Regions from separate parts of the Thermoanaerobacter sp. YS13 genome, predicted to be linked through region 2. Evidence: a T-box and tRNA genes for the amino acid it is inferred to sense, from the RefSeq annotation. Region 2 holds a T-box; the other holds one or more tRNA genes.
The links. A T-box is a leader RNA that pairs with one kind of tRNA and senses whether it is charged. The one in region 2 lies ahead of ileS (isoleucine--tRNA ligase), so its partner is inferred to be a tRNA-Ile.
Positions count from the first base shown of each region.

Region 1: it encodes a tRNA-Ile, which carries the amino acid that the T-box ahead of ileS (isoleucine--tRNA ligase) is inferred to sense. The anticodon was not compared.

Region 1 covers NZ_JOOI01000001.1:935,345-942,143, forward strand. The annotation lists gene THYS13_RS04850 (glycosyl hydrolase family 18 protein) at 1-1,086, opposite strand; tRNA gene THYS13_RS04855 (tRNA-Ala) at 1,179-1,254, opposite strand; tRNA gene THYS13_RS04860 (tRNA-Val) at 1,273-1,349, opposite strand; gene manA (mannose-6-phosphate isomerase, class I) at 1,406-2,362, opposite strand; gene deoD (purine-nucleoside phosphorylase) at 2,432-3,133, opposite strand; RNA gene rnpB (RNase P RNA component class A) at 3,277-3,638, opposite strand; gene THYS13_RS04880 (Nif3-like dinuclear metal center hexameric protein) at 3,715-4,830, opposite strand; gene THYS13_RS04885 (class I SAM-dependent methyltransferase) at 4,790-5,494, opposite strand; tRNA gene THYS13_RS04890 (tRNA-Ile) at 5,557-5,632, opposite strand; tRNA gene THYS13_RS04895 (tRNA-Asn) at 5,639-5,713, opposite strand; gene rpoD (RNA polymerase sigma factor RpoD) at 5,762-6,799, opposite strand, start outside.
Region 2 covers NZ_JOOI01000001.1:777,160-783,958, reverse strand. The annotation lists gene THYS13_RS04055 (RNA-binding protein) at 1-147, shown strand, start outside; gene THYS13_RS04050 (DivIVA domain-containing protein) at 175-660, shown strand; gene THYS13_RS04045 (TM1266 family iron-only hydrogenase system putative regulator) at 650-895, shown strand; T-box leader at 954-1,172, shown strand; gene ileS (isoleucine--tRNA ligase) at 1,227-4,025, shown strand; gene THYS13_RS04035 (amidohydrolase) at 4,073-5,371, shown strand; gene THYS13_RS04030 (L-fuculose-phosphate aldolase) at 5,511-6,158, shown strand; gene mtnA (S-methyl-5-thioribose-1-phosphate isomerase) at 6,175-6,799, shown strand, end outside.

The DNA of each region.
Region 1 (6,799 bases), 160 kb from region 2:
CTATCTGCTTCCTATTTTCTTACCTATAACATTCCAAAAAGAAGGGGTTTCAAAGCCAATCCTCCACACACATATGCCATGTAAATTATACCTTTTAGCAACTTCTATCTTCTCAGCTAAAGTGGCAGAGTTTTCAAACCATACCTCTCTCGTTATTCCCATGTTTTTGTCATAATAGACATAATAAGGCTCTTGGTATTGGTTGCTCCACTTTATTTGAATTCCTTGAATTTGTGCTTTTGTAAGTATTTCTTTTGTAGGGCGAGAGAAACCACCACTCTTACTGACAGGCCAATCATATCCGTAAGTAGCGACTCCCAGACATATTTGCTGTGGCTTAAAACCCTCATTTAGCGCATCTTTCACATTATACTCTACCCACTGTTCTGGAGAAACAGGTCCTGGAGGAGTAGACGCATTGTGTCTATCATAAGTCATCAATGTTACATGATCCACCAAAGGCGCCAATTTGTGATAGTCATATATACCTGATATTTCTTTAGGTACATGATAATGCGGTATTACAGATATATCAAGAATTTTACCTTCTTTTTTAATCAAAGGTCTTATTTTACTCACAAACGCTGTTAGATAATCTTTATCTTTAATGTAATTTTTAGTTCCATGAGGAATAAACTCAAAATCTATATTGTAACCATCAAAATTATGTTTTTTTAACAAGGCCATTAATTGAGAAATAGCCTTTTCACGGATATTCGGATCCAAGAGAACTTCATCTTTGCTGTTTGCCACATTAACCAGAGGAACTATCTTTATCCCTTGTTTTTTCGCATAATCCAGCGCCTGAGGATTTGTAGAATCTTTTACTGTCCCGTCTCCTTCTACAGTAAGCCACAATGGAGAAAGTGTATCAATATATCTTGAATATTTTACCAGTGATTGATATGAATTGTCTGGTCCAGCAGAATCAACATAAAATCCTACTACGTGAAGTTTTTTTAATCCTAGCTTACCAAAAGGCTTAAAAAAAGGTTTTTGAATTGTATTTTTACATGCACTCAAAAAAATTGATATGGTAAACAGCAAAACTATCAAAATCAATACAAATCTTAACTTTTTCCTCATAAAAAGATATAACCTCCTCATTTTTGTTATGATTCGGTTATATCTTGTGAAAAAAAAATAAATTTATGTATAAAAATATTTTATTTTCAGTTTGGTGGAGATAAGGGGATTCGAACCCCTGACCTCATGCATGCGAAGCATGCGCTCTCCCTACTGAGCTATATCCCCATGTAACCCATATAAAAATGGTGGGGTTAACAGGGATCGAACCTGTGACCTCTACGATGTCAACGTAGCGCTCTGACCAGCTGAGCTATAACCCCACTTCTTGCTTTTTTATTATACAATTTTAATAAAAGGTTGTCAATATTTATGCTTTTTATATATAAGCTTTGAGCACCTTGCAATTTCCTTCTACTGTATAACTCGGTGTAGAAGCTGGTATTAGCACAGTCTCTCCTGCCTTTAATTCAACAATATCTTCATAAAAATCAATTTTGCAATTTCCTTCTACAGCTGTTAAAGTGTTAAATTTTCCTTCTGTATCTATTTTTACCTCTTCATTTATTTCAATTATACTTACCTGAAAATATGGAGATTTAACAACATGAGATATGCGTCCGCCTCGTATTTCTTTAAATTCAGGTATTATTTTATCTGTCTTTATATTAAAATTTATAACATTTAAAGCTTTTTCTATATGTAACTCTCTCTTCCTACCGAATTCATCTACTCTATTGTAATCATATACTCTATAGGTGAGGTCTGAATTTTGTTGAATTTCACAAATAAGTATGCCTTCACCTATGGCATGCACCATCCCTGAAGGTATGTAAATCACATCACCTGGCTTTACTTCTATTTCCTTTAAACATTCTTCTAATCTTTCTTCCTTCAATAGTCTTTTAAATTCTTCTTTTGTGGTTCCTTCTTTTAAACCGCACACAAGTTTAGCCCCGGGTTTTGCATCTATTATATACCACATCTCTGTTTTTCCAGAATCGCCATTTTCGTATTTAAAAGCATATTCATCATCTGGATGAACTTGGACAGAAAGTTTGTCTTGCGCATCAATTATTTTGATAAGTAAAGGAAATCTCTCATAATTTACCCCTTTACCATATATATCCTCAAAAAATTTGTAGGCTATATCACTTAGTTTTTGGCCATTAAATTCTCCACCTTCAATTACACTGACAGCAGTTCTATTGTCAGATATTGTCCACAATTCTCCAATTTTTTTACCCTCGGGAATATCAAAGCCAAATTTATCTCTTAATGCAGTACCTCCCCATATTCTCTCCATAAAAATAGGCTTAAATTTTAAAGGCTTCATCACCTATCAGCTCCTTTTTTAATTATTTTAAAAAGAGGATAAACCCAGCTATCCTCTTTTTAAAAATCATTATTCAGCAATTTCTAGTGCAATTTTTACCATGTCCATAAAAGTCTTTTGCCTTTCTTCAGCTGTCGTTGCTTCTCCGGTAACCAAGCTATCGCTCACTGTCAATATTGTAAGAGCATCTACATTGTACTTAGCAGCCAGAGTATATAGTCCTGCAGTTTCCATTTCTACTGCCAAAACACCAAACTTCGCCCATAATTTCCAACTGTCTGGGTCATCATTATAAAAAGTATCCGTTGTAAGAATATTTCCTACTTTAGGTTGTATTCCTAACTCCATTGCTTTATCATAGGCTTTTTTCAATAATTTAAAACTTGCTGTAGGAGCATAATCCATGCCATTAAATCTAATCTTATTTATTGCAGAGTCTGTTGAAGAACTCATGGCAATTACTATATCTCTGAGTTCGATATCTGGTTGCAAAGAACCACAAGTACCTATTCTTATGAGATTTTTCACGTTGTAACTGGTTATAAGCTCATTTACATAAATAGATAAGGAAGGTACTCCCATGCCTGTACCTTGAACTGATACTCTTTTCCCTTTATAATGCCCTGTAAAACCATACATTCCTCTAACTTCATTGTAACATTTTACATCTTCAAGAAAATTTTCTGCTATGTATTTAGCCCTTAAAGGATCTCCTGGCAATAACACTGTTTGAGCGATTTCGTTTTCTTTAGCCCCAATATGTATGCTCATCTGAATCTCTCCTTCTATAATAGTTTTGCCCATATATAATATTAGCAAAAAACAACTTTTAAATCAAACAAAAATTTATGGACCAAACAATTTTTAAATTTTGCATAAATAAAAAATACCACAGAATCATGGTATTTTAAATCCATGTGAGCAAGTCTATAAGCCGAGTTCTGTCGAGGATGGCCATCTATCTAGGGTGTCAGTCGCCTGACACTTCTAGCAGCATAACCCGAGGGAAACGGCGGGCCACCTACTCCCTCCTATTCGCCTTGCTCCAGGTGGGGTTTGCAGAGCAGACCAGTCGCCTGGTCCCTGGTGAGCTCTTACCTCACCTTTCCACCCTTACCTGGCACTCACAAGTTGAGTGCTAGGCGGTATATCTCTGTTGCACTTTCCTTGGAGTCGCCTCCACCGGGTGTTACCCGGCACCCTGCCCTGTGGAGCTCGGACTTTCCTCGTGCAAAATTGCAGGTGCAATTTTGCACGCGGCCATCCGACTTACTCACATGCGTTATTTCATATATATTTCTTAACATCAACCGAGTATATATTATCATATATATTTATTTCTGTCAACCTAATTATAGATATATAAAAGGATCTTTTTGACTTTCACTAACTAATACTTCTATTTCGTGTCCCTGTTCCTGAGTTTCATCAATTATATATTCTGCAATAAACCTGACTGCAATATTCTCCGTACTAAAATGTCCAGCATCAATTAAAGCCAATCCGAGGTGTTGGGCTTCTACCGCATCGTGATAGCCAATGTCTGCTGTTATTAAAACATCCGCTCCTTTAGAAACAGCTTTGTGAATAAGACTTGCACCGCTTCCACCACATACAGCCACTTTTCTAATCTTTTTATTTAGGTCTCCTACCACTCTTAAATTATTAATTTTAAGTTTTGTTTTTACTTGTAAAGCTAATTCTTGCAAAGTAGTTTCTGAAATAATTCCAATTCTTCCAAGCCCATATTCTTCTTTAACATTTTCCAAAGAATAAATATCATAAGCAACCTCTTCATAGGGATGAACATTCAGCATTGCAGTTACCACTTTTTCTAAATATCTCAGAGGTACTATAGTTTCTATCTTTACTTCTTCTGTCTTTTCTAGTTTCCCTATTTCACCAATAAATGGGTTTGTTCCTTCTAAAGGTCTATAAGTTCCAATGCCTCGCACCTGAAAAGTAGCATCACTATAATTCCCAATGAAACCAGCGCCCGCACTACACATGGCATTTTTTACCACTTCTTCATATCCTTGCGGCACATAAACTGCAATTTTTTTATATCCTTCGGAATAAGTGACAGCCAAAACTTCCCTATCGTATATTCCTAGGATATTGCATAAAATATCATTCATACCATTTGGAGCTATATCAAAAGAAGTATGTGCTGCATAAAGGGAAATATCATTTTTAATAAGTTGTATTAACAAGGAGCCCACTGGATTATCAGCCCTGACATTTTTTATTGGCTTAAAAACTAACGGGTGATGAGTTACAATCATATCTACTCTTTTGTCAATTGCTTCCTTAACTACTTCAGAAGTAGCATCCAAAGCTACTAAAACTTTTGAAACATCTTTAGAACCATCTCCTATTAACAATCCCACGTTATCCCACTCTTCAGCAAATTTACGCGGTGCAAGTTTATCCATTATGGAAGCTATTACTTGGCATTTCAAGCCCATTTATCAACACCTCGAATTTCTTTACTTTTTCCTCTAATTGCTTACGCTTTTCATTGGACTCTGGAAGTTTACTTATGATTTTCTTCATTTTGTCGATTTTATATTGTAAGAATTCTTCTAGTAGTGGATGTCTTTTTTGTAAGAGTTTTTCCCCTACTTCATAATATATGTGATTTTTGACTTTTTGTCTACCATGTTCTGCTACTATTATTTCATAATATTTTTGATTTTCCTTAACTAATTCCTCATCAGAAATTTTGTATCCATTTTCTATTAAGTATTTCCTCAAGTCTGCTGAATCTCTCATAGGTTGAAATATAAATTTTTTGATAGTTTTTGCAATATTTTTTCCCTCATCTAGTATTTTTGTAATTGAAATTCCTCCCATACCTGCAATGACAACTATGTCTACTTCCCCTGGCGATAAAACATTAAGACCATTCCCTAACCTTGTGTCTATCAAAGATTGCAAATTTCGCTTCTCAACTTCTTTTACAGCTTTACTTAATGAACCTTTATTTAAATCTGAAGCAACAACATAGGTAGATATTTTGTTTTCGATAAGGTAAACAGGAATAAACCCATGATCAGTCCCGATGTCTGCAACTTTTGACCCATGAGGAATGTATTCAGCAATTTTCCTTAATCGCTCTGTAAGTTTCATGTAATCCTCCTAAAAGTATAAAAAATAAAAAAGCATTTAAAGCTAAATGCTTTTTCTCTCAATGGTGGGCCTTCAGGGATTTGAACCCCGGACCAATCGGTTATGAGCCGACCGCTCTGCCAGCTGAGCTAAAGGCCCAAAAAGTGGCTCCTCAGGTAGGATTCGAACCTACAACCTACCGGTTAACAGCCGGTTGCTCTACCCTTGAGCTACTGAGGAATACAATAATAATTATACAGATTTTTGTCCTCTTGTCAAGAAGCTTATTTAATCAAGGAAATCTTTTAATTTTTTGCTCCTGCTGGGATGCCTCAATTTTCTTAATGCTTTTGCCTCAATTTGTCTTATGCGTTCTCTTGTAACATTAAATTCTTTTCCTACTTCCTCTAATGTTCTTGCTCGGCCGTCATCAAGACCAAATCTAAGTCTTAGTACTTTCTCTTCCCTTGGCGTTAGAGTATCAAGAACATCCATCAACTGTTCTTTTAGCATTGTATAAGCCGCAGCTTCTGCTGGAGCTGGTGCATCTTCGTCAGGTATAAAATCTCCTAAGTGGCTGTCTTCCTCTTCTCCAATAGGGGTTTCTAAAGATACAGGTTCCTGGGCTATTTTCATTATCTCTCTTACTTTTTCTTCTGGCATACCCATCTCTTTTGCCAATTCTTCAGCGGTAGGTTCGCGACCTAATTCCTGCAGCAATTGCCTTTGAACTCTTATCAATTTATTTATAGTTTCTACCATGTGTACAGGGATTCTTATGGTTCTTGCCTGGTCTGCAATAGCTCTTGTGATAGCTTGTCTTATCCACCATGTGGCATAAGTACTGAATTTGTAACCTTTTCTATAGTCAAATTTTTCAACTGCTTTGAGTAATCCTAAATTTCCCTCTTGTATCAAATCTAAGAAAAGCATTCCTCTTCCTACATATCTCTTTGCTATGCTTACAACCAATCTTAAATTAGCTTCTATAAGTCTTTTTTTAGCTTCTTCGTCTCCTTGTTCGATTCTTTTTGCTAATTCAATCTCTTCTTCCGGAGTTAGAAGAGGAATCTTGCCTATCTCTTTCAAATACATTCTAACAGGGTCATCTATACTGATTCCTTCAGGAAGAGAAAGGTCTAAGTCTAAATCTTCTTCAGTTATTTCTTCCTGACGAGGTTCTTCCCCAACAATTTCAATTCCCATATCTTCAAAAGCATCATATACTTTCTCAATTTGGTCGGGATTTAAATCAATATCTTCTAAGGAATCCATTATCTCATTGTAGGTGAGCATCCCAGTTTTTTTCCCTTTATTGATAAGTTC
Region 2 (6,799 bases):
AATTGGGAGTATACAGAAGACCCTTCTTCAGAAGTAAAAGAGGAGGATGTAATTTCTTTACGTGGTTTTGGAAGAATTAAATTAGAAGAAGTGAGAGGTAATACAAAAAAAGGTCGCGTTTCTGTACATATTCTAAGGTTTATATAATGTTACAAAAGAAAAGGAGGTAATATTATGCTGACGCCTATGGATATACATAATAAAGAATTTAGGCGGTCTTTTAGGGGTTATAATGAAGAGGAAGTGGACGAGTTTTTGGATAAAATTATGGAAGACTATGAAATGTTATACAAAGAAAATGCGGAGTTAAAAGATAGAATTAATATAATGAATGAAAAACTTCAAAGCTACATAAATATGGAGAATACTTTAAACAATACTTTGATTGTTGCTCAAAATACTGCAGAGGAATTGAAAAGAAATGCAGAAAAAGAAGCTCAACTTATCATACAAAATGCACAACAAAATGCAGAAAAAATATTAGAGAAGGCAAATCAAGAAGTTGTGAGAATAAGAATGGAGTTAGAAAGATATCGCAAGCAATTAAATGTTTTTAAAGCGAAATTTAAATCTCTTTTAGAAGCCCAGTTGGAATCAATACTTTCAATAGATGAGAAAGAATTGATTCCAGATGAGGATGAGGAGAAGGATGCAGAATAGATTAGGGGTTGTTGGAATATTGATTAAAAATAGAGAAAATGTGGCGGATAGGGTAAATCACATATTGAGTGAGTACGGCCACATTATTGTAGGAAGAATGGGTATACCCTATAAAGATAGGGGAGTATCGGTTATCGCTTTAATAGTTGATGGTACAACGGATGAAATAGGGGCTCTTACTGGTAAACTTGGAAGTCTGCCTGGTGTAAAAGTGAAATCTGCTCTGACTGCATGAGATATGCATACTATTGACGAAAAACTTGTAGTATTATATAATTGTGTAAAAAATATTGTTAAAAGCTATGATGAGGACGAGTAAGTAGAAGCAACTTTCAGAGAGTTGGCGGTAGGTGCGAGCCAATAAGTTCGTTTCTACTGAAAATCACCTCGGAGCTGCAGGCTGAACTACAGTAAGCTGTGCCGGATTTCCCGTTATCTTAAATGAGAGATTAAGGCGAAGTTTTTCTTTGTCTTAATAAGTAGGGTGGTACCGCGAACTTCTCGTCCCTGACGAGAAGTTTTATTTTTAGTTTGAAAGATAATATTTGAAGAGGAGGTAATGTTCAGTGGATTACAACAAGACACTTAATTTGCCGAGGACAGATTTTCCTATGAAGGCTAATTTGCCAACACGAGAGCCAGAGATATTAAAAAGATGGGAAGAAATGGATATTTATCATAAAACATTGGAAAAAAATAAAGGCAAGGAAAAATATATTTTACACGATGGTCCGCCTTATGCTAATGGAGATATACACATTGGAACTGCTATGAATAAGGTATTAAAAGATATTATAGTTAAATACAAAACAATGAGGGGTTATGATGCTCCTTATGTGCCAGGATGGGATACACACGGTCTTCCTATTGAACAGCAAGCTATAAAAACTTTAGGTATAAAAAGGCATGAAGTAAGTCCTACAGAATTTAGAAAAGTGTGTAGGGATTTTGCTTTTTCTCAGATTGAAAAGCAAAAAGCTCAATTCAAAAGATTGGGAGTAAGGGGAGATTGGGATAATCCTTATCTTACCTTGAATCCGGAGTATGAAGCTAAACAGATAGAAGTTTTTGGTGAAATGGCTAAGAAAGGCTATATCTATAAAGGTCTAAAGCCTGTATATTGGTGCCCCAGCTGTGAGACTGCTTTAGCAGAAGCAGAAATTGAATACTTTGATGAAACCTCTGATTCTATTTATGTAAAATTTAGAGTTAAAGATGATTTGGGGAAATTCAAGGGAATTGTTGAGAATCTTAATAATGTGTATTTTGTAATATGGACAACTACTACATGGACTATTCCAGCTAACCTTGCAATTGCTTTAAATCCAGAGTTTGATTATGCGCTTGCAAAGTTTGGAGACGAAGTATATATAATGGCAAAAGATATGTTAGATACTGTAAAGAAAGAAGCTAACCTTTCAGATTATGAAATAATTGCTGTATTTAAAGGAAAAGATTTGGAGGGCATGAAGGCTACCCATCCTTTATATGACAGAGATTCTTTAATAATCTTGGGTGAACATGTAACTTTAGAAGCTGGTACTGGATGTGTTCATACTGCTCCCGGCCATGGTGAAGAAGACTTTTTAGTTGGGCAAGAATATGGTCTTGATGTTTTAAATCCAATAGATAATAAGGGATATTTTACAGATAAAGCGCCAGGATATGCTGGTCTGTATTATGAAGAGGCTAACAAGGTCATAAAGGAAGACTTGAAAAAAGCTAATGCGTTAGTAGCAGAAACCCGTATTACCCACTCATATCCTCACTGTTGGAGATGTAAAAGTCCAATAATATTTAGGGCGACAGAACAGTGGTTTGCTTCTGTGGAAGGATTTAGAGAAGAGGCACTAAAAGCTATTAAAGAAGTTAATTGGTATCCTTCATGGGGCGAAGAGCGCATAACTAACATGGTAAGAGATAGACGAGACTGGTGTATTTCAAGGCAAAGGGTATGGGGTGTGCCAATTCCTATATTCTACTGTGAAAAGTGTGGGAAACCGCTTATAAACGATGATACAATAAATGCAGTTAAAGAGATCTTCAGGCAAAAGGGTTCAGATGCATGGTTTGAAATGTCAGCTGAAGAGATATTGCCAAAAGGGATTACTTGCGAATGCGGTTCTACAAAGTTTAGGAAAGAGACAGATATAATGGATGTGTGGTTTGATTCAGGCTCCAGCCATGCAGCTGTGCTGCAAACTCATCCTGACCTAAAGTGGCCTGCAGAGCTTTATTTAGAAGGTTCAGACCAACACAGAGGATGGTTCCAGTCTTCTCTTTTGACATCTGTGGCAACACGTGGAAAAGCACCTTATAGAAACGTATTGACCCACGGATTTGTTGTAGACGGTGAAGGAAGGAAAATGTCAAAATCTTTAGGGAATGGTATTGACCCAGCAGACGTTATAAAAGAATATGGAGCGGATATTTTGAGGCTTTGGGCTGTTTCTGCTGACTTTACTTCAGATATGAGAATTTCACAAGAGATTTTAAAACAGATGACAGAAGCGTACAGAAAAATACGTAACACTAGTAAGTTCTTGTTAAGCAATCTTTATGACTTTGACCCTGATAAGGATATGCTCCCTTACGAAGAGCTTTTAGAGATAGATAAATGGGCTTTATTTAGGCTTAACAGAGTAGTTGAAGAGCTTACAGAGGCTTTTGATAAATATGAGTATTACGATTTTCTCCATCTGGTTCATACCTTCTGTGTAGTAGATATGAGTAGCCTTTACCTGGACATTTTAAAAGACAGATTGTACACTTATCCTGCTACTTCTAAAGAGAGAAGAGCGGCTCAAACGACACTTTACATTATTTTAGACACTCTTGTAAGGTTGATAGCACCAGTGCTTACATTTACTTCAGAAGAAATATGGTCATATATGAAGCACGACAGTCAAAATAATTTTGAAAGTGTTCAGTTAGCTGATTGGCCAGAGGTCCAAGAAAAATACAATAATCCTTATATAATAGAAAAATGGGAAAAACTTTTTGACATAAGAAAAGATATTTCTAAAGCTCTTGAAATAGCGAGAACTGACAAAAAGATAGGTCATTCTTTAGAGGCACAAGTGGATATATATCCATCTCAAGAGCTTTATGATTTCTTTAAAGGCTTTAATGACCTCGAATATGTGTTCATAGTTTCAAAAGTGGTACTTCACGAACCAGAAGAACATGTTCCTCAAAATGCTTATGAAAGTGAAGATTATAATTTGAAGATTGTGGTAACCCATGCACCGGGGGAAAAATGCGAACGCTGCTGGATGTACAGTGAAACAGTAGGAACTATAAAAGAGCATCCAACTATTTGTGCAAGATGTGCTTCTCACATCGAGCAGCAAACACAAGTTTAAAAAGGGGATTTTTCCCCTTTTTAAACATTATTTTGAGGAGGGATATTATGAATTTGCTTATAAAAAATGTAGCTTTGCTATCTATGAAAGAAGAACAGCCACTTATGGAAAACACCAATATATATATTGAAGGCGATACGATAACTTACATAGGAGAAATTAATCCGGATATAAAAGTTGACAGAGTCATAGATGGAACAAAAAAAATTGCAATGCCAGGTCTTATAAATGCTCATACTCATTTGGGAATGTCTTTATTTAGGAATTATGCAGATGATGTGCCGTTATTTGATTGGTTGAGTAAACATATCTGGCCCGTTGAATCTAAACTTTCAGCAGAAGACGTTTACTGGGGTTCTTTATTGAGTATGATAGAGATGATTTATTCTGGTACTACTACTTTTTGCGATATGTATTTTTTTATGGATGAAGTAGCTAAAGCAACAGAAGAAGTAGGGATAAGAGGAGTGTTGACAAGGGGTATTATAGAAGAAAGTGACGCTGAAATAAATAAGGAAAAGTTAAGAGATACGCGAAAACTTTATAATACCTGGCATAATAAAGCGGAGGGAAGAATAAAAGTAATGGTGGGTCCTCATGCACCTTATACCTGTAGCTCCTCTTATTTAAAGGAAGTAGTAGAGTTAGCTAAAGAGTTAAATACAGGAATTCATATTCATGTATCAGAAACAAAAAAAGAAGTAGAAGAAAGTTTACAAAAGCATGGAAAATCTCCTGTGAAACATTTAAAGGACATAGGAGTATTTGATGTTCCAACTATAGCAGCTCATTGTGTTCATGTAAGCGATGAAGACATTGAAATATTAAAGGAAATGAAGGTATCACCAGTTTACAATCCTACCAGTAATGCCAAGTTAGCCAGTGGTTTTGCTCCGGTGGATCAAATGCTAAAAAAAGGAATAAACGTAGCTTTGGGGACAGATGGCCCAGCCAGTAACAATAACTTAAACATGTTTGAAGAGATTCATTTTGCTGTCACTATTAATAAGGCGTTAAATTACGATGCTCTTGCTGTACCGGCATTGGAAGCTCTAAAAATGGCGACAATCAATGGCGCTAAAGCTTTATTGTGGGATAAAGAGATAGGTTCCATCGAAGTGGGAAAAAAAGCGGATATAGTGATTGTTGATATTGACAAGCCGCATTTTTATCCACACCACAACTTAATTTCTGCTTTAGCTTATACTGCTCAAGCATCAGATGTGGATACAGTGATAATAAATGGCAAAATAATAATGGAAAATAGAGAAATAAAAACCGCAGATGTGGAAAAAGTAATGTATAATGTTGAAAAAAGGGCAAAGGAGTTAATAGGGAAAAAATAACATGGAAAAGGTATTCTGCTAACGCAGGATACCTAAATTTTTGTAAGTTGACACTTTATTTGCATTATTATATGATGGCTTTAGTAGAAGTTGTAAAATCATTTACACTAGAGTACATATTAAAAATGGGGTGATAAAAGTGCTATTAAAATCAGAAAGAGAACAAATAGTAGATTATGGCAAAAAACTTATAAATTCTAATCTTACAAGAGGTACAGGAGGGAATTTAAGCATTTACAATAAGGAAAAAGGATTGATGGCTATAACTCCTTCAGGAATGAATTATTTTGAAATTAAGCCTGAGGATGTAGTAGTAATGGACTTAAATGGTAATGTAATAGAAGGTAATAGGACTCCTTCTTCAGAGTATGAGATGCACAGAATTTTTTACGCTAACAGACAAGACATAAACGCTATTATACACACTCATCCAGTATATTCTACAACTCTTTCCTGTCTACATTGGGACCTTCCACCAGTTCATTACCTTGTGGCTTTAGCAGGACCAAATGTCAGATGTGCTAAATATGCAACTTTTGGTACAAAAGAATTGGCAGAAAACGCTTTTGAGGCTATGAAGGATAGAAAAGCTGTGCTATTAGCCAATCACGGACTTTTGGTAGGAGCTAAAGATTTGCCTAATGCTTTTAATATAAGTATTCAAATTGAGTACGTGGCAGAATTATATTACAGGTCAAAATCTATAGGAGAACCAGTTATTCTTCCAGAAGATGAAATGAGGTTAATGTTAGAAAAGTTTAAAACTTATGGGCAGGTAAAAAAATAATAAAGAGGTGAAAAAAGTGGGAGAGATTAAAACTATAGAATTTAAAGATGGAGTTTTATATTTAATTGACCAAAGAAAATTGCCCAATAGTTATGAGATTTTTGAGTGCAGAACTTATAAAGACGTAAATTTTGCTATAAAAGACATGGTGGTAAGGGGGGCACCGGCAATTGGAGCTGCAGCAGCTTATGGGATGGTATTAGCTGCAAAAGAATTTATTAATGAGGAGAAAGAAAGTTTCTTCAAAAAAATGGAGGAAGCTTTAGAAATTCTCTCAAAATCAAGACCTACTGCTGTAAACCTTATGTGGGCAATAAATAGAATGAAAAAAGTTATTGAGAATAATAAAGAGCTAGAACTACAAGACCTATATGAGCTATTAAAAAAAGAAGCAGATGATATTTACTACGAAGATATAGAAACCAACAAAAATATGGCTAAATTTGGGAATGAGATAATTAAAGAAAATGCAGTTATTTTGACTCATTGCAATACGGGAGCCCTTGCAACCGTAGGGTATGGAACTGCTTTAGGAGTTATTAGAGAAGCCCATTACAGTGGGAAAAATATTTTTGTATATGCTGATGAGACAAGGCCTAGGCTTCAAGGCGCAAAATTGACAGCATGGGAATTAGTACAAG